One region of the Acinetobacter sp. CAU_H_60 genome, then DNA from elsewhere that is predicted to be linked to it. Evidence: predicted binding sites of a transcription regulator. Region 1 holds the regulator's gene; the other holds the start of a gene.
The links. The regulator PhoB, encoded in region 1, activates phosphate uptake and scavenging genes when phosphate is short. The targets are predictions, from matches to a motif close to TGTCATNAANCTGTCATAA.
Positions count from the first base shown of each region.

Region 2: a site for PhoB is predicted at 10,514-10,532, ahead of AC4MBN_RS03860 (inorganic phosphate transporter). Genes of this name have one in related genera too.

Region 1 covers NZ_CM178653.1:2,894,668-2,910,539, reverse strand. The annotation lists gene AC4MBN_RS13875 (SirB2 family protein) at 1-318, shown strand, start outside; gene AC4MBN_RS13870 (ParA family protein) at 380-1,216, shown strand; gene AC4MBN_RS13865 (hypothetical protein) at 1,230-1,622, shown strand; gene AC4MBN_RS13860 (hypothetical protein) at 1,816-2,409, shown strand; gene AC4MBN_RS13855 (DedA family protein) at 2,435-3,073, opposite strand; gene guaA (glutamine-hydrolyzing GMP synthase) at 3,555-5,123, shown strand; gene AC4MBN_RS13845 (IS4-like element ISAbe18 family transposase) at 5,262-6,413, shown strand; partial or broken gene AC4MBN_RS13840 (GGDEF domain-containing protein) at 6,471-7,696, opposite strand; gene AC4MBN_RS13835 (GGDEF domain-containing protein) at 7,856-9,208, opposite strand; gene AC4MBN_RS13830 (pirin family protein) at 9,704-10,651, shown strand; gene AC4MBN_RS13825 (OsmC family protein) at 10,686-11,084, shown strand; gene AC4MBN_RS13820 (glutathione S-transferase) at 11,205-11,855, shown strand; gene phoR (phosphate regulon sensor histidine kinase PhoR) at 11,908-13,266, opposite strand; gene phoB (phosphate regulon transcriptional regulator PhoB) at 13,290-14,000, opposite strand; gene AC4MBN_RS13805 (TetR/AcrR family transcriptional regulator) at 14,250-14,924, opposite strand; gene AC4MBN_RS13800 (SDR family NAD(P)-dependent oxidoreductase) at 15,144-15,872, shown strand, end outside.
Region 2 covers NZ_CM178653.1:837,454-853,325, reverse strand. The annotation lists gene AC4MBN_RS03900 (alpha/beta fold hydrolase) at 1-93, shown strand, start outside; gene AC4MBN_RS03895 (hypothetical protein) at 108-1,115, shown strand; gene AC4MBN_RS03890 (TonB-dependent receptor domain-containing protein) at 1,150-3,216, opposite strand; gene nfuA (Fe-S biogenesis protein NfuA) at 3,393-4,031, opposite strand; gene AC4MBN_RS03880 (rhomboid family intramembrane serine protease) at 4,190-4,807, shown strand; gene AC4MBN_RS03875 (ABC transporter substrate-binding protein) at 4,921-5,865, shown strand; partial or broken gene AC4MBN_RS03870 (IS5-like element ISAba31 family transposase) at 5,897-6,662, opposite strand; gene AC4MBN_RS03865 (hypothetical protein) at 6,893-8,434, shown strand; gene AC4MBN_RS03860 (inorganic phosphate transporter) at 8,847-10,466, opposite strand; gene metH (methionine synthase) at 10,983-14,669, shown strand; gene AC4MBN_RS03850 (TIGR02391 family protein) at 14,924-15,754, shown strand; gene AC4MBN_RS03845 (endonuclease domain-containing protein) at 15,848-15,872, opposite strand, start outside.

The DNA.
Region 1 (15,872 bases):
GCTATTACCCTGTTTATGGGTACACAGGGCAATCAACCGAATCCAAAAGCACGTGTATTTCTGGTCGCTTTGCAGCACCTGGTCATTAGCGTGATTGCCTTAACTGGGATTATTGCCCTGTTTTTAAAGAATTTTGATGTACAGCCTTGGTTTTATGCCAAAATCATTTTATTCCTGGTGCTAATTTCATCCCTGGGCAAAGCCTATAAAAAAGATGATTCAATCCTGTTGGTACAACGCCGTGCTGGCTTATTTATTGCTGTGGTTTCACTTATTGCGATTATGGTATTGGTCATGATCAAGCCGAATTTTGGCTAAATTATTCATCAGTCAATGAAGTAAAACATACTGATCATTAGAAAAATAAAGAGGGGTGTTTATGCATACTCGTGTGGTATTCAATCAGAAAGGTGGGGTAGGGAAATCGAGTATTGCAGTCAATCTGGCTGCAATCAGTGCGCATCAGGGGCTTAAAACCCTGTTGATCGATCTTGATCCGCAGGCAAACTCCAGCCAGTATTTACTAGGAGATGATGCAACCTATTCGAGTGACAAGCCGGCGTTGGAGCCGAATATTGAAAACTATTTTGAAGATGTATTGGGGAACCAGCAGAGCAAAAGTTTAATTGGTAATGCGATTGGCTCCATTCTCAAGACCCGGGCTAAAGGGCTGGAAAGTTATCTGCATCAATCACCTTTTAAAAATCTGGATGTCATTCCGGCCAGTCCGAGTTTGGGCACATTGGCCCATGCACTGGAATCCAAGCATAAGATTTATAAGCTGCGCGATGCCTTGCAACCACTAGCTGAGCATTATGACCGGGTGTTTATCGATACTCCGCCGGCATTTAATTTCTTTACGCTCTCAGCCCTGATTGCTGCAGACCGTGTTCTGATTCCGTTTGACTGTGATGTGTTTTCTAAGCGAGCCTTACAAACTCTGATTGAGAATGTCATCGAAACTCAGGATGATCATAATGAGCGTCTGGAAATTGAAGGCATCGTGGTCAACCAGTTTCAAGCTCAGGCAAAACTGCCGCGCGAAGTGGTACAGCAACTGAAAGATGAAGGTCTTCCGGTGCTAAACAGCATGTTGCCGCCGTCGGTGCTGATGAAAGAGTCGCATCAAAAAAATCAGCCATTAATTCACTTGGCAACTGATCATAAATTGACTCAGGCCTATCAATCATTGTTCAATGAGATAGAGCAGCATTAAGATCGAGTTAACTATGAAACTTGTGAAAATAAGCCTGGCGATCAGCATACTTAGCTTGCTGAGTGCCTGTGCAACGACGGTCAAACCAACCTATGTTTCACCCACCCATTATCAGACCCTCAACTGTCAGCAGCTTCAGGGTGAATACAATCGTATTCAGCAATATCTGGATAATGGTGTTGAGCCGCCTAAACGTACAGGTGTCGGCGTAGGGGTAGGCGTCGGTGGTGGCTGGGGCAGCCGCGGCGGATGGGGCATTGGTCCGAGTGTATCAGTGAATATGGGACAGTCTTCCAATACCAAACGTACTGAAACGGCACGTCTACTGGGTGAACAGGAAGCTATTGTACAAGCTGCAAAATTTAAAGCTTGCCCAATTGTTGTCCGTCAAAATACCAATAAATAGCCCTCTAAACATCAAAAAAATGCTGACTTTACGTCGGCATTTTTTCTATCTTAAAAATGATTGGTCAAGTGATAGAGTTCACAGTATTCACCAGAAAAATGACCGATGCGCATAAAATTTTGAAAGATCTCGTCTTGTGATCAGAACACGAGATTGGTTAAGGTAATCACCTTGTCTGATATGTTTAACCACCATGATTGAAAACTGGCTCTTTGTTTTTGCAACAATAGCAGTGCTGATGATCCCTGGACCTGCCAATGCATTGGTGGCCAGTTCTGCCTATCAGCAGGGAACAGCCAAAACCAGTCTGTATATTCCCGTCATTCTGGTGGGGTATTTATATGCGATCAATGGGTGGGCTCTGCTGGTTCATCTGTTTTCACCAATCTGGCCGAGTTTTCAGGAACTGGTGCATGTGCTGAGTGCAATCGGTGTGGGCTGGATGACCTTCCATTTATTCAAGGCGCGGCAACTGGAACAATATAATCAGAGTCATCCTCAGATCCGTCCCTGGCAGATGTTTAAGGGAACCCTAAAAAATCCCAAAGCAGCGCTTCTGGCGACCGGAATATTGCCGCTGTCTACTTGGGAAAGTCCGAGTAACTTTGTTCTGGTCTTTGCCATTTTTACTGGGATTGCCTTGCTGGTTGCGTTGTTCTGGATGATCTTTGGACAAGCGATTCTGGCGGGAGAGTCGGCAAAAAGAAAAGCCGACCTGATTTATAAAGGGTCGGCTCTGTTTTTACTGCTTTGTCTGGTGCCCTTGTTGATTAATTGGCTGGAGTAAATGTTCACTCAACAGCGCTAGGCTTCTAGGCAATTTTATTTTTCTTGAGTTTCTGCTGAATAAAGCCAATTACACCTGGCATGACACTTAAAATAATGATGCCGAAAATCAGATGAGTGAAATTATCTTTGACGATTGGCATATTGCCGAACAGATAACCCAAAATCACAAATGAACTGATCCAGAGAAAGCCACCGATCATATTGTAGGTCAGGAAATATTTATAATTCATACTTCCCGCACCGGCAACAAAAGGTGCAAAGGTACGTGCGAAAGGAATGAAACGGGCAAAAATAATGGTTTTACCGCCGTGTTTCACAAAGAACTGCTGGGTAGCAAGCAAATGCTTTTTATTAATAAAACGTGATTCAATCTCAAATACACGTGGCCCAATATATTTACCAATATGATAATTCAGGGTGTCGCCCAGCACTGCCGCAGTGAACAGTAGCGGAATCAGTACCCATGGATCCATTGCACCCGTTGAAGCCGCCAGCGCACCTGATGCAAATAGCAGACTGTCTCCCGGCAGGAACGGCATCACCACCAGTCCCGTTTCAACAAAAATAATCAGGAAAAGAATGCCATAAATCCAGATGCCGTAATTGGTAATGAATTCGAGCAGGTGATCATCAACGTGGAGGATAAAATCAAGCAGTTCCATAGGGAAAAAACAAGCGAAAAGGTGATCAAATCCTAACAGTCTGCGGCATGAAAGTCAGTACCGAAAAGGAAAATAATTGCCCGCTCATCCCTGAGGGGTGAATTAAAAATTTATCTTACAAATTGGCGATGAATTCCTACGAAAACCGGCTCAGCATGAAAACGTCATTAAAATAAAAATCAAAAGGTGGCTCCCATTTTCAATCCTAAACGCTATCAAATGAAGACAGTGATAGAGATAGATGAAATAAACTTTCAATAGCCACTTAACTGGCCGATCCTAAAATATTCAAATCCAAATAGCGTAAATACGCTGAATTCCGTGGAGAGAAGGGAGGACTCTTCTACTGAATCAAAAGCTTTATTCTATTTAAAAAAATAAACTGCTTAATTATTATGCTGATGGGAATAGTGTGCTTAAACCTAATAAAAATGCTAGAATACGGCGCTTATCTTTCGTTTGCCTTTCATAGTTGTTTGTCATGACTACCAATACTCAAATTACTGAAGATCGTATCCTGATTCTGGATTTCGGTTCTCAATATAGTCAGCTCATCGCACGTCGTGTCCGTGAAGCTGGTGTATATTCTGAAATGTATGCCTATGACATGTCTGAAGAAGACATTCGCGCATTTAATCCAAACGGTATCATCTTGTCTGGTGGACCTGAAAGTGTTCACCTGGAAGGCAGCCCGCGTGCGCCGCAAGTGGTATTTGAGTTAGGTGTACCTGTACTGGGTATCTGTTATGGCTTGCAAACCATGTGTGAACAACTTGGCGGTAAAGTTGAGCCAGGTACTGTACATGAGTTCGGTTATGCAGAAGTGGATATCGTGGTACGTGACCAGCTGATTGGTCAGCTGCAAGACCGTGAAAACCAGCTGCATGTCTGGATGAGTCATGGTGACAAGGTTGCACGCATTCCAGAAGGCTTCCAGGTGACTGCAAGCACATCAAGCTGCCCGATTGCCATGGTGTCTGATGAAACTCGCCGTTTCTATGGGATCCAGTTCCACCCTGAAGTAACCCATACTTCGAAAGGTGCAGAATTACTGTCTAACTTCGTACACCAGATTTGTGGGTGTCGTGGTCTGTGGACACCAGAACATATTATTGACCTGCGTGTAGAACAGCTTCGTGCACAGATTGGCAATGAAAAAGTATTGTTAGGTCTTTCAGGTGGTGTCGATTCATCGGTTGTAGCGGCACTTCTACACAAGGCAATTGGCGATCAGTTGACTTGTGTATTTGTAGACAACGGTCTGCTTCGTTTGAACGAAGGCGATCAAGTGATGCAGATGTTTGCAGACAACATGGGGATCCGCGTGATCCGCGCTGATGCTGAAGACCGTTTCCTTTCTGCATTGGCTGGCGAAGTTGATCCAGAGAAAAAACGTAAAATCATCGGTCGTGAATTCATCGAAGTCTTCGCTGAAGAAGCGCGTAAGCTCGATGGCGTAACCTTCCTTGCACAAGGTACGATTTATCCAGACGTGATTGAATCTGCTGCCAGCAAACAAGGCAAGGCACATGTCATCAAGTCACACCATAACGTAGGTGGCTTACCAGAAGACTTGGCATTTGACTTGGTTGAACCATTACGTGACCTGTTTAAAGATGAAGTACGTAAATTGGGTACAACTCTAGGCTTGCCACATAGCATGATCTACCGTCATCCGTTCCCAGGTCCAGGCCTTGGTGTTCGTATCTTAGGTGAAGTGAAAAAAGAATATGCAGATATTCTTCGTCTTGCTGATGACATCTTCATGCAAGAGCTTCGCGCAAGCGGTTGGTACGACAAAACTGCTCAAGCCTTTGCCGTATTCCAACCAGTGAAATCTGTGGGTGTGGTCGGTGATGGCCGTCGTTATGCATGGGTGATCGCACTTCGTGCAGTTGAAACCATCGACTTCATGACAGCTCGTTTTGCACATCTCCCATATGACTTGGTTGACCGTATTTCTACACGTATCATGAACGAAACTGCTGAAGTTTCTCGTGTGGTGTATGACGTTTCATCTAAGCCACCAGCAACAATTGAATGGGAGTAATTTTCTAACGAAAATTACTTATCAAAAGAGCGCTTCGGCGCCACTGCTGTCCCATAGTTTACTTTAAATAAAAAAACCTGAGTCCTAACAGTTAAAATATGAGTGCAAACAAACACTTTAACGACCAGGATTCAGGTTTTGTCACATCAGAATACCGTATTTCATGAGCTAATTAAACCTGTTGTGCGACAGGATTTTGAACAACTTGCTAAAGTACACCATGTTGGACAGAAATTTAGAGCAGCTTCCCGGTGGGATCAGTTTATTGCCATATTGATGTCTCAATTCTCTTGTAGGCAAAGTCTGAGAGATATTCAATCCAATTTGGAGTGCCAACAGGAAAAGCTAAGTCATCTCGGAGCAAAGTCTATTCCCCGAAGCACGCTGGCACGAATCAATGAGCAGCAGCCTGCTGCCTTGTATCAACAGCTATTTTACAAGTTGCTTAAATACTATGAACACTCAAAAGTCGCTCATAAATTTCGCTTTAAGAATCCCTTGTATTCCTTGGATGCCAGTCATATTGACCTGTCGCTTTCCTTATGTGAATGGGCCAAAGTTCACGACTCAAAAGCCAGCATGAAACTCAGTATAGGATTGAATCACAGCAATGATATTCCTGAGTTTGTTGCAGTTGAAAATGGCAAAGAAAATGACATGGTACAAGGCCGCAAATTCCAGTTTCCTGCTGGCAGCATTGTAGTTTTTGATAAAGGCTATGTCGATTACCAATGGTATGCAAATCTGACTGCTCAAAACATTGGATTTGTCACACGTTTTAGGCCTAAATCTGTGTATCAGGTGATCCAGCAACATCCAGTGCTTGAATCCAAAGGTATTCTAAAAGATGAAACCATTCAGCTGAATAGCGCACATGCCCTAAAAAGAAAAGCCCCAGTGTTAAGAAGAATTGAATATAGAGATCAGCAAAGTGGCAAGCACTTTAGCTTTCTCAGCAATAACTTTCATTTAGCCGCCTCCACCATTGCGGCGATTTATAAAGATCGTTGGAAAGTTGAGCTGTTCTTTAAGGCGATTAAGCAGAATCTCAAATTAAAAGCGTTTCTAGGCCGCAGCAGGAACGCAATTCAGACACAAATCTGGATTGCGATGATCGCCTATTTATTGGTGAGTTTCGCTCAACATTTAGGAAAAACAGGTTGGACAGTTCAACGTTTACTCAGAATAATTCAAGTGAATTTGTTTGAAAGAAGAACTTTAAAAGCTTTATTTTCACCCGATAAAATACCCATAAAACAAGAGGAAGCTCATTTGAGCTTCCTCTTGTGAAAAATTGTGGGACAGCAATGGCTTCGGCGCTCTTTTTTTATTATCTTTCAAATGAATTTAAGCCGGTTTAACCTGCCAGTTTTGAAGCTCTCCAAGCAAGCTCTGATCCAGTTCAGGGTCATAACATTCCACTCTGTTCCGACCATTGGCTTTAGCCTGATACAGGGCAATATCAGCCTGTTTAATCAGCGCCATTAAATCCGTTTCACTGCTTTCCAGAATGGCCGCACCAATTAAAACGGTGAAATCAAGACGATGCCCATGTTCCAGATTGACCACAATATTTTCGATTTTGTGTCTTAAACATTCGGCAATTTTTAACGCATCATCCAATCCAGTGAAGTTTCAGGCAGGCATGCGATAAATTCTTCACCTTCATACCGTGCCAGCACATCATGGCGCCGCATTTCATTACGTGTGGTCTGCGCAATCATCTGGAGTACCTGATCTCCAACATCATGCCCATAACGGTCATTGATCTGCTTAAAATGATCGACAAAGACCAGCAAACTGATTGGAGCAGGCTGTTTAAGATTCTTTCGGATCAGCTGTTGCACCAGATATTTAAAACAGCGTCTATTATTCAGGCCTGGCAGCGAGTCAGTATGGGCGAGATTTTCAAAGGTCTGACGGTGATATTCATTCAGGGTGTGTTGCAGGAATACCAAACGGGATTTTAGTGTAGAGTTCCAGCTGATATATAAACTGAAAGTCAAAACCGGCATATAGATCAGGGAAAACAAGAACATCTGGTACAGGTTAGCTTGGGTATTGAAATACACACCGATATAAATCACCAGTGTAATCAGACCGGAATTAATCAGGCTAGGCCAGAAGCGGATCTGTACACATAAATTGGCCAGGACAATAAATACCAGTGAAGCATATTGATAAATGAGCGTATGCGGACTTTCAGACTGGTTTAGATTAAAAAACCAGATTGCACTTGCTCCGATAATCGAGGTCGGCAACAGCAGGTCAAATACAGGCAAATTCCGGTAAAAATGATACATCCAGATGGTTATCAGCACGATCACCAAGGTATAGCCTAGTTTGGTCAGAATGAGCAAATTCATAATGTCATTCAGTACCAGAATATCGGCAAGGGTGTAGGAGGCATATGCCACCTGTGCAAATAGGTTTACCTACAACAAATATTTTAGAGTGAGCTGTTTCTGATGCCTAAAGTAGGCAGGTTTTAAAGACCCAGGAATACGAACAAGAGGATCGTGAAGGGCATCCTGAAGCAGGAGGCGAGCTTCTTCTTCATATTTATCTGGCATATCGCCTTCCCACATTAAATCCAAAGAAATGAATAAGATGAATATTTATATTTGTATGAAAAATATTCTATTCTTTTAGAAATTATTTGAAAAGCATCACAAACAGATTTAGGCCTAATTCTTAAATTCTTGTCTAATAATCTTGATTTTGCTATCAGGTTACAAAGCAGACCAAGACTGTTTCGCTTTATGATGAGCGCCAGACTGCTCCTGTTTATTTAACGGTTTAAATACATTCCAGGGATTTGGAGAGAGCGGTTTAGTCGGTTGCAGCATATTAGGATGATAGACCCTAATCCGGTTTCTTCCCGCTTTCTTAGCTTCATAAAGCGCAATATCTGCATGCTTAATCAGGTCTTCAAGCTCCTGTTGCGGAGATTCAAGTTCAGCAATACCGATAGAAATCGTGAACTGGATTTTCTGGTCAGAATTGATGTACATCACCTGCTTTTGAATCGAGCAGCGAATCCGTTCTGCAATCATCAGGCAATCCTGTAGCTGGGTATCTTCCAGCAAGGCAATAAATTCTTCTCCACCAAAACGTGCCAGTACATCACTAGAACGCATTTCTTTACGGGTAATTTCAGCAATCAGTTGTAGCACCCGGTCACCCACATCATGACCATAGTTGTCATTGATTTTCTTGAAATAATCGACATCAAACATCAATAGGCAGGTGCTGGCAGGCTTTGGCCATTGATGGATTGAACGTTCCGCCATATCCACAAAATGACGACGATTAAATAACTGCGTCAGATCATCAGTATGAGCAAGATTTTTTAAGGTTTGATAGTTCCATTCATCCAGCAAAGTGCGTAAAAAAGAGCGCCGTATGTTGATGATATTATTCCAGTTGATATAAATACTAAACGCCCAGAGAGGCGTGAAAACAACGGCGAAAATAAAGGCCTGCGATAGACTCATGAGATGGGTTACCCCAATCATGATAAACAGGGCGATAAAAATAGAACAATACAGCGCACCCTTAAACTCGGTCTGTACACAGAGATTGGTAATTAAAACAAAGATCGCAGAGGCATAGATATAAGTTGACACATGCGGGCTACTCGACAGCAGGAGCAGGCCAATCCAGGTCGCTGCAGCCACAGTCGTGCCCACAGGCAAAATCATGTCCAGAACCCGGATATTCTTTTGATGCTTAAACAGGTAATAGCAGCAAAACATGACAGCAATGACCAGTGATACCCGGATCAGGCCAGACAGGAAAAACATATCAGGAATAATAAAAATATCGGCAAAGAAATACAGCAAAAAGGCGATCTGCGCCATGTAATTAATCTGGCGAAGATTTTGATGACGATGCACATAAAGATAATTATAAAAGTACTGCTGGAATTGCGCAGGAATAGGTGCACCGCGATGTACAAGCGCATCTTCAATTAACTGGCGATTTTGCAGATCACATTCGGCCAACTTTAATGATCTATCCGTGGTCGAGTTTTGAAAAGACATATTCGCCGTTGAATATATATTTTCATTCGAGGATGACATGTCCTGATCCAATCTTATTTTTATTGGGCCCTATTATGGACCAAATGAATAAAAAATAATCTCCCTAGAATCAGGGGGTAGCACGATTTTTAAAAAGAAAACGTAACAAAATTTTTGTTTTTTAAATATGAAGCTAGACGGATCACATTTTTATAGACTGCTGATTTTAAAAGTTTATATAAATAAAAATGAGCGTTTCACGTGAAACATGAGCATGATGAATAAGTTGATTTAAACGAGATAATGCTGGTTACTTGAATGATTATATGATTCATCACCAAGATCTTGATTACAGGATTTGAAAGACTGAAGCCTTTAAGTATTTGAACTGTTCTGATGAGTAGCACATTTTATACGTATCGAAATATTTCCAAAGATAGATTTTGCGGGTAGACGCGGTACATTGTTGTATGAGGTAGACATCTTGTGATGATCAGGGAAAGATGTCTTGATGCAGCATACAGCCAGAATGAACTTGCCGAGGTCAGCTCAACCATGTCGAATAATAATGATATTGAACTGTCAAATTCAGATGATTGTGAAAAGTATATCAATCAGTTCATACAGGAAGTTCCTTTACGGCGTGCAGAAATCGGGCAGGGAACTGTCATTAAACGCGCCTTGCCGAGTCGGCATAAACGCATGATTGGCGCCTGGTGTTTTCTGGATCATGCCGGTCCTACTCAGTTTCCTCAGGGAGATGGTCTGGATATCGGACCGCATCCGCATATTGGCCTGCAAACTTTTACCTGGATGATTGAAGGCACCATGATGCACAGTGACAGTCTGGGTAACCGGCAATTGATCCGGCCGAAACAGGTTAATCTGATGACTTCAGGCTATGGCATTTCGCATACAGAGGTTTCACCGGAAACTGAAACCAAGATGCATGCAGCACAGCTCTGGATCGCCCTGCCTGATGACAAGATCAATATGGCTCCCGCGTTTGATCATTATCCGGAATTACCTGTGATCGAAGAACAAGGCATTCAATGTACGGTCCTAGTCGGGGAATTCCTAAATACACAATCCCCGGTTAAAGTGCATACCGAACTTTTGGGTGTGGATCTGTTTGCTGCTGAAAGTACCCGTGCCCATTTGAGTTTAGATCCAAGATTTGAATATGGCTTTATGGCCCTTGAGGGTCTGGCAAGTATTAATGGGCATGAACTGACCGAAGATAATATGGTGATTCTTGAGCCTGGATTACAGCATGTGGATGTTGAAATTCATGCGCGTGGACGAGTTTTGCTGATTGGTGGAGAGCCGTTTGAAAGCCCTATTTTATTGTGGTGGAATCTGGTTGGTCGTGATGTGGAAGAACTGAAGCTGGCCCGTGAACAGTGGATGATGGGGCACCCGCGTTTTGGCACCATTCCAAGCTATGATGGGCCGCGCATGGAAGCACCGGCATTTCCAGAACATATGCGTGTTTCTCGATAAATCTTTCATATAACTATAAGAACAAAGGATCAGTATGGCCCGTATCGCAATTGCCAAAATACAGAGCTTAACCATACCGTGGCAGGGAGAAATCAGTCATGGTCAACATCATTATCTGACCGATAAACCTGAATCCTTCGGCGGGCAGGATGCAGGTCCTGCACCTTATGATCTGCTTTTAGGCAGTCTGATCTCTTGCACCATGATTACGTTGCGCATGTATGCCAAGCATAAGGACATTGAACTGGGCGACTTTCAGGTTGAAGCAGAATTCTTTGCCAATAAAGAAGGACAGGAATGGATTGAACGACGCTTAAGTTTCGATATTGCTCATGATTCGGCTTTGCAGCAGAAAATTCTGGAGATTTGTGCCAAAACCCCAGTGACCAAAACCCTGTTACGCAGTCTGGAGATCCGCACTAACCTGATTTAAGCTAAAAGAGGGTACGCTATATCCGGTAGGGAAAATGTAAGTAGACTGATAAACTCTTTAGTTAGAGCCAGACTTTTTGCTATGCTCACGCAGTAATAACAATAAAATCATGAGTCTAATATGCGTGTTTTACATCATCTCGAACAATCAAGATCATTTCGAATCGTGTGGGCCTTGGAAGAGCTGGAACTTGATTATGAGATCAAGTATTACAAACGCCTGCCTAACTATTCTGCTCCGCCTGCTTTGAAACAGGTTCATCCTCTGGGTAAAGCCCCGATTCTGGAAGATCAGAATCTGGTACTGGCTGAGTCTGCCGCCATTCTGGAGTATCTCCAAGAAACCTATGATTCGACCTATCAGTTTCAGCCGATCAGTGCCGAGAACAAGGCGCAATACCGCTACTGGATGCATTATGCAGAAGGGTCTTTGATGCCTTTACTGGTGATGCAACTGGTGATGACCAAAGTTCCTGAGCAAGTGCCATTTCTGGTACGTCCGGTTGCTAAAACAATTTGTGAAGGGGTGAAGAAGCAGTTTGTGCAAAGCCGTTTAAAAGACCATATCCAGTTTCTGGAAGATCATTTAAGCCAGCATGAATATTTTGCCGGTCGTTTCAGTTTTGCTGATATCCAGATGAGCTTTCCGCTTGAAGCCATGCAAAGCCGTACCGGTAAAAGCTATCCGGCGATTCAAGCCTATCTGGAACGGATCTCGCATCGAGCGGCTTATTTCCGGGCCTTATCCAAAGAGCAGGCATTAAAGTCTTAAAGCCTTCGCTAAAAAAGAAAAGGTGCGACTTGCACCTTTTTTTATTTTTGCATCAGTCTGGGAAACTGAGGCGTTCTTTAGGGAAAATCACCTTAAAGGTGGAGCCCTGATTTTCACGGGAATCAATTTCGAGCTGGGCCTGATGTTGCATCAGTACATGCTTCACAATCGCCAGTCCCAAACCTGTACCACCAGTACGGCGACTACGGTCAGAATCAACCCGGTAAAAACGTTCAGTCAAGCGAGGTAAGTGTTTAGGATCAATGCCAATTCCAGTATCTTCTACGACAAAATAGGCCGATTCACCATCATCATGCCAGCCCATGGTGACGGTTCCACCTTTAGGCGTGTACTTGATGGCATTGGTAATCAGGTTACTGAAGGCACTGGCAATTTCCATATCTGAGCCAATCAGGTCACAGTGACTGTCAATATCCAGATTTAGGGTATGGCCATAATCCACGTTATAGGCTTGCGCATCATCAAACAGCTGGTTCATCAGATTCGGCATATCAATAATCTGGTTCTTGGCAATATTCTTGTCATTTTCCAGACGGGATAGCAGCAACAGGTCATTCACCAGTGCATTCATGCGACGGGTCTGGGATTGCATCTGGTCAAAGGCGCGTTTCCAGCGTGGGCTAATATCTTCCTGATTGGTAAAGGTTTCGATATAGCCGCTGAGCACGGTCAAAGGTGTACGCAGCTCATGCGAAATATTATCGACAAAGTCCTTACGCATCTGTTCCAGATTGTGCATCCGGGTCACATCATAGGCGACCAGTAAACGGCTTTCACCGCCAAAGCGGGTCATTTTAATCTGTACGTAATGATCTTCGAATATCGAAGACTTCATTTTAAGGCCATCGGGCGCATCATCAATATGATGATAGTAGTCAATAAAACTCGGTTGGCGTAACAAGGTCAGGATATTACGGCGACGGTCATCACTCGAGATTCCGAGCAGACGTTCGGCCGCTGGATTCCACCATTCAATCTGCTGGTTTTCATCAAGTAGTACCACGGCTTCTTGCAAGGCCACCAGCGAAGACTGGGCACGATCAATCAATTCGACCATTTCCGCTTGAACAATCCGTTCCTGACGTTGGGCGCGATAAACATTGAAAAGTAGCGCACCCCATATCCCACCAATATTCGGTGGAACATCATAAGGACGATTAGAAATCCATTCATTGACCAGGTAGAGTGAACGCAACTGTGTGCCAAAGAAGGCAACAAAGGCCAGAACAATACAGATCCAGAAATAACCGATGCCTAGACCAATACAACTGGCAATCACCAGGAAGAGAAGAAGGAGACGTAAATCTTGCTTGGCAAAATCCCATAAGCTGCTGTAACGGAGTCTTTTGTGCTCATGTGACAGTTCGGGAACAGGATAGGGCTCATACATAAAACAAGATTTACCTAAAATAATTAACCGAGTGCAACATCGGCACGGGTCGAGAAACGGTAACCGGTGCCACGTACAGTTTGTACATAGCGGTCAGCGCCATAAGGTTCCAGCACTTTACGCAAACGGCGGATATGCACATCGATGGTCCGGTCTTCAATATAGACGTTACCGCCCCAAACCTGATCCAGCAATTGCGCACGGGTATAGGCACGTTCCGGATGGGTCATAAAGAATGCCAGTAAACGGTATTCAGTGGGTCCCATTTCCAGAATGTTGTTGCCAAAATTGACCCGCTGGCTGACCGGATCCAGAATCAGGCCATTGGCATCAATGGTTTTTTCACCACTCAGGGCATTGGCACGGCGCAATACCGCCTTAATCCGGGAAACCAGTTCCCGGGTCGAGAACGGTTTGGTCATGTAGTCATCGGCACCGGCATCCAGACCTTGTACCTTGTGGTCTTCTTCACCGCGTGCTGTCAGCATGATCACCGGGATTTCAGACAGGCTTTCATCACGTTTCAGACGACGACACAGGTCCACACCGCTGACACCACCCGGCATCATCCAGTCCAGCAAAATCAATGCTGGACGCTGGTCCACAATCATTTGATGAGCCTGCTTGGCATCTTCTGCCTGTAAGCACTGAAAACCGGCCATATCCAGAGAGGTATGGATCATTTCCCGAATCGGGAGCTCGTCATCGACGATTAATATGTAGTCATCTTTCACAACGCAATACCCTATTTCATGTAAACGGTGAACCGTTTTATATTTATGACAGGCTTATTACAAAGACTAATTATGACAGTATCATTGCAGAAAGGGAAAAACTGCTGAAATTCGAAAAGATTTGTGACAAATATAGCGCAGAAACTTGTTAAAAAATCATAAATTAATTTTACTCATTTCCGCAGTACAGCATAAATATTCAACTGACTGGTAAATGCAGAAAAGCCTATTAAGCACAGGATTTAACAGCTATTTTTTCTCTGAAAATGACTCGAGCAGCGCCAAAAAAACCACACTACAAGACGATAAAACTTCCTCAAGCGAATGCTTAAAACCGCTCATCACCCAACGAATGGCAATTTGGGTGACATAACCATTTAAACCGGTCGACACCAGTGAAATTTCCTGCTCACTGCGATTTAACTGCGGCATCATCAACATGACAAAGGCGTGAATCATGCGGTCGAAACGTGACATGGTTTCATGAATGGTGGCCTGATTATGCAGTTCCTGCACCAGCATGGCATCGATATAAATGATCCGTGCCATACGTGGATTGTCACGCAAGGTCGTCAGCAAGGCAGTCAGACCGGCTTCGATCATTTTCTTTGGATCAGAAGAAGCCTGCATCATCGCCTGCATGACATTTTGCTGTAACTGGTCAATCAGCTTGAGGAAAATAGTCTGGAACAGATGTTCGCTTTTCTTAAAGGATTCATAAAAATAACGTTCAGTCAGTTTGGCTTCGTTACAGATATCCTTTACTGTGACTGAAAAGAAACCATGACGACCATAAGCCTCGATCCCGGCCTCAATCAGCTTTTCACGACGTGCCTGCTGACGCTCAGCCATAGAAAGTCCTTTAAACTGGCGTTCTTTACTTTTACTTGCTAGTTTTTGTCCTGAATTTACTGCATCCGTCATAAAGACCATAGACTCATGTGCTTGAGATTTTAAGTATCTTATCAATAAATCCGGCTTTGACCTATGCTGAAATTCAAACCTGAAAATTGGCCCGTAGAGACATGCTGGAATTATTGACAATATGGATTGTCAAAACTATATTGAAACGGTGTGCTGTATCCCTATGCGACAGAAAAACAGGCTGTCATGGAAGGGCAGTGTTTTAATCAAGGAAATTCAATGAAAAATTTTAATAATAAAGTCGCGGCCATCACAGGTGCAGGTTCAGGTATCGGCCAGCAACTTGCGGTGCTTTTAGCGAAGCAGGGCTGTCATTTAGCTTTAAGCGATGTGAATGAACAGGGTCTGGCTAAAACCGTTGAGCTGCTGAAAGGTACTGATGTTCGTGTCACAACCAAAAAGGTCAATGTGGCTAATCTGGAAGAAATGCACGCTTGGGCCGCTGAGGTCGAGAAAGATCATGGCAGCGTGAATATGATCTTTAATAATGCTGGCGTGGCACTCGGTTCTACCGTAGAAGGCGCCAGCTATGAAGAGCTGGAATGGATCGTAGGCATTAACTTCTGGGGCGTGGTCTATGGTACCAAAGAATTCCTGCCTTTAATCAAGAAAACCGGTGATGGTCATGTCATCAATATTTCCAGCCTGTTCGGTTTAACTGCCCAGCCAACTCAGTCTGCTTATAATGCCACTAAATTCGCTGTGCGTGGTTTTACCGAATCCTTGCGTCAGGAACTGGATATGGAAAACTGCGGCGTAAGCGCACTCTGTGTACACCCAGGCGGAATCCGCACCAATATCGCCATTGCAGCGAAAATGAATGACAGTATCCGTAGTCTGGGAATGCATCCGGAAAAATCTGCACAGAATTTTAATAAGCTGCTGCGTTGCCCACCAGAAGAAGCAGCCCGTCAAATACTGGATGCGGTACAAAAAGACAAACGCCGT
Region 2 (15,872 bases), 1.0 Mb from region 1:
GAAAAACAGGTCGCCCAACATTATTTGCCTTTCCTGGCCAAGACACAGACCCTAAAAAATCCACTAGCTGATAAACTCATTCCTTTCAATTAAGTTTCAGAGAAGTTATGCAGAAACACCCGATGATTGAGCAGTTGATTGATGCTCAACTTGATTTTCTTGATCAGGTATTTTCTCAATCTGAAACCATTCAAAGCGAGTTTCATGAGTTTTATCTCTGGTTGCGCAAGCAGACGCTTAAAGATCTGTGGAGCTGTGAACTGATCAATCAGCTGCTACAAAAGCAGATTCTGGATACTGCTGCCAGTTCTTTTCTGATTGAGCAGATTGCCGAACATATCCGGTTCGCATTGGTTCATCCAGCCAATGATACAACCAAAATCGCCGATGTCATTCCGGTACTGACCATAGATAAAATTGCACAATATGTGGCCAGCAAAAGTGGTCATCGTCAGCGCCTGATCAAAGCGGTGGTGAATAATCCTGCTTTTTCAGCGATGATTACGCAACTGATCCAGCATTCAATTCAGGATTATCTGGACAATTCTGTAATAGCCAAGAGTGTGCCGGGCGTTTCCCGTTTTATGAAAATGGGAAAATCTGTTCTGGAAAATGTCACTGATACCAGTCTGGACAACACGGTCGCCCGTTATTTGCAAAAAAATATTTTAAAACTTAGCCAGATGAGTGAGCATGTGCTAAATCAGCACTTCGATGATGAAAAGCTGTATCATTTTCAGGCCAATCTTTGGCATAAGATTAAAGACATGCCACTTTCCGTACTCAAGAACTATATTGAAACCCAGGATCTGAACCAGACGGTGAGTTTAGGGCACGAGATCTGGGATCATATGCGCCAGACGGAATATATGCAGCAGCAACTGCATGACGGGATTTATACCTGGTATGTACGCAATCAGGAACATACTTTTGATCAATTATTACGAGATCTGAATATTGATGAATCGCTGATCCAGACCGAACTGAATGAATTGCTGACACCGATTATTCAGCAGATGATTCATCAGGGCTATTTACGTGAACGTGCCCGTGCCTATCTGGAAAAATTCTATTATACTGAAAATACCTTAAAAATTTTAAAGATTGAAGACTAAAAAAAGCCGCTTGAAAGCGGCTTTTTTTATATTTTTAGAATTTAGCATTCAAGCTGATACCGTAACGACGGCCATCTAGGAGCTGATCGCCATCAATATCTTCAGCTTTTTCATCAAGAACGTTATATACGCCAAATTTACCTGTTAAATTCGGACTAAATTTATAGTTAAAACCCACATCTACAAACTGATAACCTGGATTTGGTTCAGCCATCGAAGTACGGCTCAGGTAAGCTGAGGTCTCAGAACGATAATGCAAACGGCTCCATACATTCAGTGCATCATTTAAATCATAATCCACGCCAATATTAAACATATGTTCTGGCATTTGGTTCAGTGGCTGACCTTTAAAATCACCTGATTTAAATTCTGAATCGGTATAGGTATAATTGACAGTTAAAGTCGTGTAATCATTTAGATCAGCTTCTACAGTTGCTTCTACACCGCGAATTTCCGCTTTATCGACGTTAATCCGCTCACTGATAAAGTAGAACGGAATATCCCCTTCGAAACAGCTCCAGCTCTGCCAGTTATTACGGTTTGTGGTTGTACCGTCAGTATCGGTTTCACAGGCACGAACTTCCGTAATCCGGTCTTCATATTTAGTGATAAAGCCCGTAAGCGACGTATTGATATAATCATTTTTCCAGTTAAAACCTAATTCAGTCGATACGCTTGATTCAGGTTCCAAGTCCGGATTGGCACGGATAATGCCACGACCTGTCGGTAATGGCGAACCGCCACCACCCGTCACGCTATAGAAGCCTTCAGTAGCTGCGCGAATATCAGGCTGTTTATAACCGGTTGCGACACCACCTTTTACAACGAAATTATCATTTACAGAATAGACGCCATAAAGTCGTGGTGATAAATGGCCGCTATAGTTTTCATCATGGTCGTAACGTAGACCAGCCGTTAAGTCGAAACGATCCGTCATACTCCAGGTATCTTCGAGGAAGGCTGCAGCAGACCAGCGTGTGAGCTCACTAAATTCAGGCGCATTTGGATTACGGTTCGTTGCTTTATCGACCAGTTTTTCATCCTTGAAATATCCTCCGAAGGACAAGGTATGATCGCCTAATAACCAGTTCCACTGACTGTTCGCCGTCCAGGTATCCAGCGTGATTCCTTTAGTCCCCAGCTCAGTATTGCCACGATCCGGGTTCTTTGAATTTTCATACTGAATATAGGATGAGCTGTCCAAATTATCGCTATAACGGCCATTATGTGTCACTGAATAAACATTACGGTAATTACGCGAGAAAGAGTCTTCTGCCCCTTGAGCTGGCTCTACCGTTTTTCCTACCGATGTCGTCGATTCCTGCTGAACAAAATTGGCTTCAAGCTGTACATCATGATCATCATTAATTGCATAGGTCAGACGTGAATTTAAGCTTTCACGTTCTGTTCCACGGAAACCACCCACATAATTATCTTCTGTACGTTCTTGTTTATTAACTGCCAGTTGCAAGCCAAGCTTATCTGCAATTAGAGGACCTGTCAGATAGGCAGAACCATTTTTGATGTCACCTGAACGGTTACTGTCCTGAATGATGGTTCCTAATTCAACATTCCCAGACCATTCATCCGATACTTTTTTGGTAATGATATTGACTACCCCACCCATTGCATCTGAACCGTAAAGGGTTGAAGCAGGGCCACGGATAATTTCAATACGCTCAATGGCAGCAATCGGTGGCAGAATATTTTTTTCAAAACCACCATCATCACCATTCGGGTTTACATCCTTGCCATATTGACGTTTACCATCAACCAGAAACAAGGTGTAGTTTGAGCTCATCCCACGGATACTAATGGTTTGTGCAGAACCTGCACCTGAAACAACTACCCCTGGGGCATTACGTAATACATCCGTAATATCGTTATATTCGCGTTTATCTAATTCTTCACGATCAATTACTGTAATGGATGCTGGCGCTTTAGCAAGATCCTGCTCATAGCCTGTTGCAGTCACCACAATCGTTTGCAGTTTTGTTGCTTCAGCTTGCGGAACAGCTGTTTCTTCTACTGCAAATGTATTACCCGTCATCGCTGTAAATACAGCAAAAGCTATAGTCGATTTTATGAATGGCTTAGTCATGCTTTATACGCCCCAAAGTCATTTTGATGAAGAAATCATGTTGAAATTGTCACGCATTGTATCAAATGTAACTATAAATACAATTAGTATTGATAATTATTATCATTATTAAATTTGAATAAAAAAATACCCCGATCATTCGAGGTATTTCTTACAAGCTAAATTTTATTAGAGACTTATTTGAAATAAGCACCTTCAGCTTGGGTATGGTCAGTCTGGTCAACGACACGTGCCAACTCAGGAATGTGCTGTTTCAAGGTCGTTTCAACGCCTTGTTTTAAAGTCACATCAATTGCTGAACAACCCTGGCAACCACCACCAAATTTAAGAACCGCAGTTAAGCCATGCTCAGGATCTTCAACCACTTCGACCAGTGCACAGTTACCACCATGACCTGCAAGACCCGGGTTAATTTCTGACTGAAGCACATAGGTAATACGTTCTTCTACAGAGGCATCAGGACCGACACGTGGCACTTTAGAGTTTGGTGCACGGAAAGTCAGCTGACCACCAAAACGGTCTTTATTGTAGTCAATAACTGCATCTAGCAAGTATGGAATTGACGGAGAGTCAATATAGGCCGGAAAATCTGGATATTCCTGCTTATAGTCTGTAGGTACAACCTCATCAGGTGCACTATAAGCCATGCAACATTCAGCGCGCGGTGTACCCGGATTTTCTACAAACACACGTACGCCAATACCTGGTGTATTCTGTTTGTCCAATAGATCCTTTAAATACTCTTGTGCTGTCGGTGTAATCAAAAGATTTGGAATTTCTTCTGCAACCGGAGTGTTGCTGTTCTCAGTCGACATAACAATAATTTCCTCAAGCTGAAGCTGCTATTTTAACTGAAGATGCGGGGTAATTATAAAAATTCAACCAAAATTGTCGGATTTATTATAAAAGTCGCACTTTAGATTTGTTTTAATGGCATGATCATTGTCAAATAGATAGAACCAGAATTACTTATATGCTTGATTTACCTTTTAATCATACCGTCACTATTATTCTGATCACCTGTATTGTTTCTTTTATTGCTTTTTCAAAAGAACAGGTCATGAATCGTCTGATTTTCTGGCCGCCTGCCATGCAACGTGGTCAATATGACCGTTTCATTACCCATGGTTTTATCCATGCAGATGGCACGCATTTACTGTTCAATATGATCACGCTGTTCTTTTTCGGCAGCATTATTGAAAGTTTTTATCGCCAGTATTTATATGATCTGGGCTTTATTCTGTTTTATCTCGGTGGTCTGGTTGCAGCGATTCTGCCAAGTTATCTGAAACATAAAAATGATGCGCGTTGGGCAAGCTTAGGTGCTTCCGGTGCAGTATCCGCGGTTCTGTTCGCTTATATTCTGTTTGAACCATGGAAGCTGATTTTCGTGTTCTTTATTCCAGTCCCTGCGATTATTTTTGCTGTTTTATATGTGGCTTATAGTATCTGGTCGGGCAAGCGCGGCAACAGCAATATCAATCACAGTGCCCATCTATGGGGTGCGGCTTATGGTGTGGTGATGACGATTATTCTGGAACCACGACTTATTCCGCATTTCCTAAATAAACTAACTCAAATTCCCTTCTAAAGTTTTGAATGATTAAGGGATAGCAAATATCCCTTTTTTAACAATTCACATATGAAAATAATTTTCATTTCTATAAATTATGCTAATCTTGTCGCGAATTTAGAGGAATAAATATGAAATTTAAGACTTTAGTACTTGCCACAATATTAGGACTGACAACTTCTTTTACAGTTTCTGCACAGGTCACTTTCGACTATAAAGACCAAAATATTCAACTCAAAAAAGCCCCGAAAAAGATCGCAGTATATGACCTATCTGCACTGGATACCTTGAATGCACTAGGGCTTGAAGCTCAACTGGTGCCTGCAGCAAACTTTGCAGGCAACTTAAGCAAATACCAGCAGGACAAATTCACCAAAGCTGGTTCACTGTTCGAACCGGATCTCAATGTACTAAAAACTGCAAAACCTGATCTGATTATTGTCGGTGGCCGTTCGGCTTCCAAAGCAGAGGCTGTTAAAGGTATTGCTCCGACTTTAGATCTTTCTCCAGATACTAGCCAATATATTGCCAATCTGACGGAACGTGCCCATGTCTTGGCTCGTGCATTTGGTAAAGAGAAAATTGCTACTGAAAAGCTCGGTAAAATCGCAACGCTGCAGCAACAACTGAAAAAGCAGACTGAAGGCAAAACTGCACTGATGCTGTTTGCAGTCGGTGAAAATTTTATGCCACATGCAGAAAATGACCGTTTTGGCTTTGTTTATGAATTAGCAGGTTTTAAACCGGTATTGGATCCATCTGAACAGTCTGATGCACCCCGTCCAGAAGTCGGCTCTCCAGAAGCATTGAAAGCAGCTGAGAAAAATGTTCAGCGTATTACAGCAGCCGTTGAGAAGAATCCGGATTACATCATTGTCCTGGATCGTGGTGCGGTGAATACCCAGAAATACACCGCTCAGGATAATATTCAAAAACACCCTACCCTGAAAAATGCCAAAGCCTTGGCTGAGAAAAAAGTCATCTATGTGAATGCCGATGCCTGGTACATCACTGGTGCGGGTTTGGACAATACCGCTTTCATGCTGGAAGAACTCATTAAAGGCACAGCGAATTAATTTTTAACCTATTGCTAGGGTCTGTTGACACTTACTGTTCATAATTAACCCTATAACGGTAGCCATAAAAATATACAGACTAAGGCAACAGAACTTTGATAATTTCTTTTGAGCTTGTCATATCGAGTAGCTATTCCTCTAAATTGCTTTAATCTACAAAACATATTTTCAACTAAATGCCTGATTTTATATAAATACCAGTCCATATGGTCATTGTTCGATTGGCTATTCGTTTTCTTTGGTATATTCGCTTTAGTCCCTGTTTTCCTGATCTGTTCACGCAGTGGTTCTGAATCATAGCCTTTATCTGCACATACCACTTTTGTCTCTTTTAAATCTAATGTTGATATTAAATCAGGCGCAACTTTAACATCATGTGTGGTTCCATCGGTAATCATGAAATCAATAGGATTGCCATGTGCATCAACAATCAAATGTATTTTTGAGGAGTTTCCTCCTACACTTTTAGAAATAGATTGATTCGCTATGCCGGCAGAATGTTGATGAGCACGTACATGAGAGCCATCAATAAAAATCCACTCCATATCGGGGCATGAGGCTAGTAATTTGAATAATCTAAGTAACTTACCGCTGCTTGACCAACGATTAAAACGTTTGAAAATAGAATTGGAATGACCAAAACAAGAAGGAATATCTCGCCACGGACAGCCTGTTCTAATTCTATAGAGAATAGCTTCAATAAAATTGCGTAAATTTGAGTTGTGGTGAATGGATAAATTACGCAGAATAACTTTCAACTTTTGCCAGTGTTGATCTGTCAGCATGGTACGAGGCATAGCGAATAGTAAAATTGGGTTTGGTGATTTGATTTTACTACTTCGCTATTTTTTTAAGCTAAAAGTGTCAACACACCCTAAAAAGGAAGCTTCAAGCTTCCTTTTTATTTGAAACATCTCGTAATAAATTAAGACCCAAGACTGGAATTTAATGCCAACCCAGGAAGCAACTTAGCAGCGATAATGTATACATCTGTATATTAATTGCTGTAAGTTGCGAGATATTTTGCATGTCCACTTCCCTAGACGGTCTTCAATTTCCCATTTCTGCTTCACAACAAAAACCAAGCACATCGAAAATCGGCCGTAACATTATTTCTGAAGCCTTAGGCGCAGTTGATCCTGTACATGCTACCGCAGCACAGCAGGAAAAGAACTGGCGTAAGCAATATCCAGTACACTTTAAACATCTGGTTGTAGATGGATTACGCTCCGCAGGTGCAGCACTGAGTATTGCCAAGCAAGGTCTGGAAACTGCACATGCCAGCTTTGAATTTGATCGTGATGGCCAGAAGCATCTACTAAAAGATGTGATGTCCTTGCCTGCGCAGAACCTGAATACCTTCCAGCTGAAAGGCCAGTCTGAAAAAGCCCCAGAATGGTATGTGCCTTATCATGGCAAAAAACTGCAAGGACAAACATTACTGGATCAAATCCAGTCTTGGGAAGAGCGTGGTATCGTCGAACCTAGTCATGCCAATGCACTGCGTGAATGTATTGCCCATCCGGAATGGTTTGACCTATCCGATCGTACCACTGTTCTATTTGGAGCCGCTTCTGAAGCAGGTCCACTGACTTGGCTATCCAAATGGAAAGCCAATATCGTAGCGATCGATCTGCCAAATACTCGTGTCTGGGGCAAGATTCTAGATACAGTGAGTCAAGGCAACGCCACTTTATATGCACCATCAGTTGAAGCGCTGCCAACTGATACTTCACTAGATATTTTAAAAGAAAAACTGGGGGCTAACCTGCTCACCCAGATTCCTGAAATTGCCCAATGGCTGATTCAGTTCAAACAGAATCTGGATCTCGCGGCAATTGCTTATCTGGACGGTGAAAAGCACGTACGTGTTTCCATGGCGATGGATGCCATCATGAAATATGTCAGCGAGCAGAAAGCTAATACTAGCCTGATGTATATGTGTACGCCAACGGATGTCTACGCAGTACCTGAAGAAGTGGTGCAGGCTTCACAAAGCAAATATCAGCAATTATCTAAGCTAGAAAGCACTTTAACTAAAGGGATTTCACTGATTTCACGCAAGCATTTTTTCCAGAAGAATGAGCAGGATCTGTTTAAGGTTGGCGACAAGTCCTATGGTGTTTGCGACTGTCTGGTCGTTGAGCAAGGTCCAAACTATGCACTGGCTAAACGGATCCAGCAATGGCGTGCGACGCTGGCACGTGCTAACGGGCAGCAAGTGAGCATCAATATCGCCCCTTCAACAACAACTTATTCAGTGACCAAGAATCCGTTATTAAAAGCTGCATTTAACGGTGCCAGCCTGTTTGATGTAGAAGCATTCGCTCCTGAAACCACCAATGCGATTATGGCTGCACTCTGGATTCATGACTTGCGTAATCCTGAGTCAGTCGCCAATCCTGATGTAAAACTCAATCATCCACTTGAGTTAATGATGTCTGGTGCGAATCATGGCGGTTTATGGCGTGTGGCTTATCTGGCACGTACAGCATTGCCGTTTGCTGCGTTGTATGGTTTTGCAACAGATAAACTACCGAAAGGATTATTAGGTAAGTTGAAGAAGTGATTTTTTCTGAAATAAAGATGAAATCAATTTTATTAGTCAGGCGACATGGATGTCGCCGTTAGGCTGTGATATAGGGACATATCATCAGCCTAACAAAAGATTTTTGTTACCTTGCGAAGTGCACTTCTCATCTTTCAAAAGTAAGACTAAGAAATACTCATTTTTTACATTTAGTTGAAATTAGCTATTAATCCTTCTATTGAAAATACTTTTAGCCTTCTGATTACCCTCCCCCCCTTGCGCAGCAATGCTACTCATCCCATAGAGAGAGCATCCCTTATAATTTTGAAAGTCATTAGATAACAAAAAGTCTCCTATTTCCAGAAAGCAAATCACTATTTCTTAAGGCTAAAACTTTTCTAGCACCCATAAAAAAACGCTGCATCAGCAGCGTTTTTTACATCGAATCTTCTTAGAAAACTTTCAGAAGAATCCAGTACAAACCACCAGATAAACAGATCGTTGCAGGTAGTGTAAACACCCAAGCCGATAGGATCGATTTCACCATCTTAAAGTTTAGGCCAGACTTGTTCGCCACCATGGTACCTGCAACTGCAGAGTTTAGAACGTGAGTCGTAGAGACTGGCATACCGAAACCATCCGCAGCGGCAATGGTCGACATCGCTACCAATTCAGCAGACATGCCCTGACCATAAGTCATATGTTCTTTACCGATCCGCTCACCCACAGTCACGACAATTCGTTTCCAGCCGACCATCGTTCCCAGACCAAGTGCCAAAGCTGTTGCCACTTTTACCCAGGTCGGAATGTATTGCAGGAATGAATCCAGATTGTCGCGATACTCATCAACGGTTTGTTCCTGAACCTCGCTCATTGCCGGTAAAGCTTGTGCTTTATCCAGACGTTTAAACGCTGTGGTGCTCAGGTACATGTCATTACGGAATTCTGAAACTTGTGCTTCTGGAACATCCTTGATGTTGCTGTAGCTACCAACTTTATCACCCAAATGATCGGTCAGACTTGCCAGTGCAGGAACAACCTCAGCATTCAATTCTTTGGTTTGAATGTATGTGGTAATGATGGCACGTGCTTTTTCGTCCGGAATATCTTCATGCTGCGGATAAATCGCATCAGCCGTTTGCGCAGACAACTGGCCAAAAGACTGGATATGCGCTGCATCCAGATTTTTGTTTAATGAATATGCTAAAGGTACACAGCCGATCAGGATCAGCATGATCAGGCCCATACCTTTTTGACCATCGTTTGAACCATGCGCGAAGCTTACACCAGTACAGGTAAAGATCAGAATGGCACGAATCAGCGGTGGTGGTGGCTTATTGCCTTCAGGTGGCTTAAACAGTTCAAGCTGCTTTCTGAAGATCTTTTTCACCAGCAGAAATAGTACCCCAGCAAAAGCAAAACCGATCAGAGGTGAAAACAGCAATGCTTTACCAACTTTCAGCACCTGTTCCATATCCACACCAGAAGCACCACCACCAGAATTCAGCAGGTAGTTCATGATACCTACCCCCAGAATCGAACCGATCAGGGTATGTGAACTTGAAGCGGGAATACCAAGGAACCAGGTACCCAGATTCCAGAGAATCGCAGCGATCAGCATGGCAAAGACCATAGCGAAACCGGCACCTGTGCCGACATTCATAATCAGCTCGACAGGCAATAATGCAATGATTCCGTATGCAACAGCACCACTGGCCACCATTACCCCGAGGAAATTACAAAAACCTGCCCACATGACTGCAACCGGTGCAGACAATGCATTGGTATAAATCACGGTCGCAACCGCATTGGCCGTGTCGTGGAAACCGTTGACGAATTCAAAGCCCAGCGCAATGAATAACGCCGTGCCTAAAAGAATCATTGAATACAGACCGATCGGTGGGACATGAGCTAAATCTGAAGTCAATTGGAAGCCGATATAGATCAGCGTGGAGATAATTAGAGTCAGAAACACCGGCATAAAAAATTTCGGTGTTGGCACATGAACATTGGCCGGCTTATCAGAAGGCGACTGTTGTGCTGAACCTAAGGGAGTTTGATTAGAATTCATGCAAGCAGGAATAGAGGATTCAAGAATCCCCATATTGTTCAGTTAAATTGTGACAATTATATGACAAAGTGCTGTCATATAAACCAGTTTTTTAGACTTTCTCGTTGCCGTTTATCCTGTAACCACATGCTCTAAATTTTAAAAATATACAAATATAATCAATTATTTATTAAAAGAAAAACACTTGAATCGCCCGGCTTTATTCATGTTTTGCAATATATCTGGTCATTCCTACCCGGCTGTCATATTTCCGAGCCTGTCATATTTGATTAAAGATTAGCTTTGTTATATGACACTCTGATGAAAGCTGCTTACATTTTATTTTCCAGTCGCACGCTTTTATCAAGAACTTTAATTTCCAGATTTCCATCTGTTTTCAGCTTTCTATACCGGCTTGAGTGTCTTTATCAAATTTTCAAATCAGGCATATCCAGCATTCTGTATAAGCGTTACAGAAAACTGCGCACTAATCTGTTAAGATTATTGCCGTTTTTGATGCTTACTGAGAAAGTTTGAATGTCCACACTTGCCACCCTAAAAGAACTTCTTGCCAAGAGAATTTTAATTATCGATGGTGCGATGGGTACCATGATCCAACGCCATAAATTGGAAGAAGCCGATTATCGTGGTGAGCGTTTTGCTGATTGGGCATACGACCTTAAAGGCAATAACGACTTACTTGTGCTGACTCAGCCACAGATTATTCAAGGCATTCATGAAGCGTATCTTGAAGCTGGTGCCGATATTATTGAAACCAATACCTTTAACGGCACCCGTGTTTCAATGTCTGATTATCACATGGAAGATCTGGTTCCGGAAATCAACCGTGAAGCAGCACGTCTGGCTAAAGAAGCCTGTGCAAAATATTCAACGCCTGAAAAACCACGTTTTGTGGCAGGTGTAATTGGTCCGACATCACGTACTACGTCGATTTCACCAAATGTAAATGACCCTGCCTTCCGTAATATCACTTTTGACGAATTGAAAGTGAATTACATCGAATCAACCAAGGCCTTGATTGAAGGCGGTGTCGATATCATCCTGATCGAAACCGTATTCGATACTTTAAACGCCAAAGCTGCGATCTTTGCAGTGAAGGAAGTATTTAAAGAACTAGGCACTGAATTGCCAATTATGATTTCTGGTACGATTACCGATGCGTCTGGTCGTACCCTGACTGGTCAAACTGCAGAAGCGTTCTGGAACTCAATGCGTCATGCAGAACCAATTTCGATTGGTTTTAACTGTGCCCTAGGTGCAGATGCCATGCGCCCACACGTAAAAACTGTATCTGACGTGGCTGATACTTTTGTGTCCGCCCATCCTAACGCAGGCTTACCAAATGCCTTCGGTGGTTATGATGAAACTCCGGAAGAGACCGCAGCATTCATTAAAGAATTTGCGGAAAGTGGTCTGATCAATATTACTGGTGGTTGTTGTGGTACGACGCCTGATCACATCCGTGCCATTGCTCAAGCAGTTGAAGGTATTGCCCCACGTCAAGTGCCAGAAATTGAGCCTGCATGTCGTTTAAGTGGTTTGGAACCATTTAACATTACCAAAGATTCATTGTTCGTGAACGTCGGTGAACGTACTAACGTTACCGGTTCGAAAAAATTCCTGCGTCTGATCAAAGAAGAAAACTTCGCCGAAGCGCTAGATGTTGCCCGTCAACAGGTTGAAGCCGGTGCACAGATCATCGACATTAACATGGATGAAGGCATGCTTGATTCGGAAGGCGCGATGGTGCACTTCCTGAATCTGGTGGCATCTGAACCTGATATTTCACGCGTGCCAATCATGATTGACTCATCAAAATGGGAAATCATTGAAGCTGGTCTGAAATGCGTCCAAGGTAAAGCGGTTGTTAACTCGATTTCCCTCAAAGAAGGTTATGACGAGTTTGTAGAACGTGCCCGCCTCTGCCGTCAGTACGGTGCAGCGGTGATTGTGATGGCATTCGATGAGAATGGTCAGGCCGATACTGCTGAACGTAAAAAACAAATTTGTAAGCGTTCTTATGACGTGTTGGTGAATGAAGTAGGCTTCCCGTCTGAAGACATCATCTTTGACCCGAACGTGTTCGCGGTAGCAACCGGTATCGAAGAACACAACAACTATGCTGTAGATTTCATTGAAGCTACTGGCTGGATTAAACAGAACCTGCCAAATGCGATGATCTCTGGTGGTATCTCGAACGTATCCTTCTCATTCCGTGGCAATGAACCGGTGCGTGAAGCGATCCATGCGGTATTCCTGTACTACGGTATCCAGCAAGGTTTAACCATGGGTATCGTGAATGCCGGTCAATTGGCGATTTATGATGACATCGACAAAGAGCTGAAAGATGCGGTTGAAGATGTGATTCTGAACCGTAACCAGGGTGAAAGTGGCAACGAAGCAACTGAAAAATTGCTTGAAATTGCTGAGAAATATCGTGGTCAAGGCGGCGCGCAAAAAGCTGAAGAAAACCTGGAATGGCGTAATGAACCGGTTGAAAAGCGTCTTGAATATGCGCTGGTTAAAGGTATCACCACTTATATCGATCAGGATACTGAAGAAGCTCGCCTGAAAGCCGTTCGTCCACTCGACGTAATCGAAGGTCCATTGATGGCCGGTATGAATGTGGTCGGTGACTTGTTCGGTGCCGGTAAAATGTTCCTGCCACAGGTGGTGAAATCTGCACGTGTGATGAAACAGGCCGTGGCCTGGTTGAACCCGTACATTGAAGCGGAAAAAACCCAAGGTGAAGCCAAAGGTAAAATCCTGATGGCCACCGTAAAAGGCGACGTACATGACATCGGTAAGAATATCGTTGGTGTGGTACTGGGCTGTAACGGTTATGACGTGGTCGATCTTGGTGTCATGGTGCCATGTGAAAAGATTCTGCAAACTGCGATTGATGAGAAAGTTGACATCATCGGTTTGTCTGGTCTGATCACCCCTTCTCTGGATGAAATGGTATTCGTTGCCAAAGAAATGCAGCGTAAAGGCTTTAACATTCCATTGATGATTGGTGGTGCGACGACTTCTAAGGCACATACGGCTGTGAAGATTGCCCCTCAATACCAGAATGATGGCGTGTACTACACAGCTGATGCCTCTCGTGCTGTAGGTGTAGCGACTCAATTGCTTTCTGCCGAGATGAAGCCAAAACTGGCAGCAGACTATGCAGCGGATTATGAAAAAATCCGTACCCGTCTTGCCAACAAACAGCCGAAAGCAGCGAAACTGTCTTATGCTGAATCGGTTGAAAATGGTTTCAAAATCGACTTCGACAAGAATGCGCCATTTAAACCAAACTTCATCGGTTCACAGACTTTCACCAACTATCCTTTAGAAACCTTGGTGGAATACTTTGACTGGACACCGTTCTTTATCTCTTGGAGCCTTGCGGGTAAATTCCCGAAAATCCTTGAAGATGAAGTCGTTGGTGAAGCAGCACGTGATCTGTATGCACAAGCACAAGCAATGTTGAAAGACATTATCGAAAATAAACGTTTCGATGCGCGTGCAACGTTCAGCATCTACCCTGCAAATCGTACCGGTTCAGATACGGTTGCAGTGACTGATGAAGCTGGTAACGTAACGCATACCTTCGAGCACTTACGTCAGCAATCTGACAAAGTAACCGGTAAAGCAAACTACTCATTGGCTGACTTTATTGCACCTAAAGATGTAGCTCAGGATTATCTGGGTGGCTTTACCGTTTCGATCTTCGGTGCGGAAGAATTATCTCAGGAATATAAAGCCAAAGGTGATGACTATAATGCGATTATGGTTCAAGCCTTGGGTGACCGTTTTGCCGAAGCTTTTGCTGAGCATCTGCACCAGAGGATCCGTAAAGAGTTCTGGGGCTATCAGGCAGACGAAACTCTAGACAATGATGAATTGATCAAAGAGAAATATGTCGGCATCCGTCCTGCGCCGGGCTACCCAGCTTGTCCTGAACATTCTGAAAAAGCGCCACTCTTTGACTGGTTAGGTACGACTGAGAAGATGGGTACTTACCTGACTTCTAGCTTTGCGATGTGGCCACCTTCATCAGTGAGCGGTTTCTACTATGCAAACCCTGAAACTGAATACTTTAACGTGGGCAAAATTTCTGGCGATCAGCTGGAAGATTATGCGAAGCGTAAAGGCTGGACACTGGATGAAGCGAAACGCTGGTTAGCGCCAAATCTGGATGATTCAGTGGTTTAATCCCCCCTCGATCCCCCTTTGATAAAGGGAGAAGAATCCATTCTTATCGAATATAAAAAATCCCCTCGAGTGAGGGGATTTTTTTGTTTTTAATCTCCCCTAACCCCTCTTTTTCAAAGAGGGGGATTTCACGTATCAAATTTATTACATGACAGCTCCTCCCTTTTTTAAAGGGAGGTTGGGAGGGATTAAATTGCTATAAATAAAATGAATATTTAGAATGCTTAAATCCATGAAAAATTTAAGATTGACAAATGGCAATAATAAAAAGTTTAGATCTTGGAAGCTTAGAAAGCATCTGTAAAACTTTAGGTGAAACTAATAATGGGCTTTCAGGAACAGAAATTACCAAGTATCTGGCTGAATGTAATATCAAAGATCTTCAATTAAATTCAACAAAATGGAAACGCTTATATGATGCTCTATACTCAAAACAAACTGAAGATCGCTGCTCCAATAATGTCTTAGCTTTTATTAAGTATGTTATGCGTCCTTCACGGCATATCCATAGAAAAGAATGGTTTGAAAATATACGAACTGAATTGAATTATATTTTGTCATTTGAAGGTTTTGAACTCACTGAAAGTGGCGAACTCAAGCAAGCAGACAAAGTTCAAACTTTTGATGAAGCTGAAGCACGAGCACAAAATTTAAGAAAAACTTTATTAGATAGAAAAATACATCCTGATGTCTTAGCCTTCTGTAGAGCAGAACTACTCGTAGATAATTATTTTCATGCGGTTTTTGAAGCTACTAAAAGTATTGCTGAAAAAATTAGAATTAAAACAAATTTAACTACTGATGGTGCAGAACTTGTTGATCAAGCCTTTTCTTATAAAGGTAAAATCCCTTATTTAGCATTAAATAAACTTACCACTGAAAGTGAGGAGAGCGAGCAGAAGGGTTTCATGAATTTACTTAAAGGTGTCTTTGGAAATTTTCGAAATACGACTGCTCATGCTCCCAAAATCACATGGAATATTGATGAACAAGATGCCTTAGATATTCTATCAACAGTATCATTAATTCATAGAAAATTAGATAAAGCCGCTGAAGCAAGAAAGATATATGAAAGTAGTTTTTAATCCCTCCTAACCTCCCTTTGAAAAAGGGAGGAACTACGTGATTCCATAACCGCCATCAAATTCGCATGAAGTCCCCCTTTATAAAAGGGGGATTTAGGGGGATTCTTTAGGAAGTTCA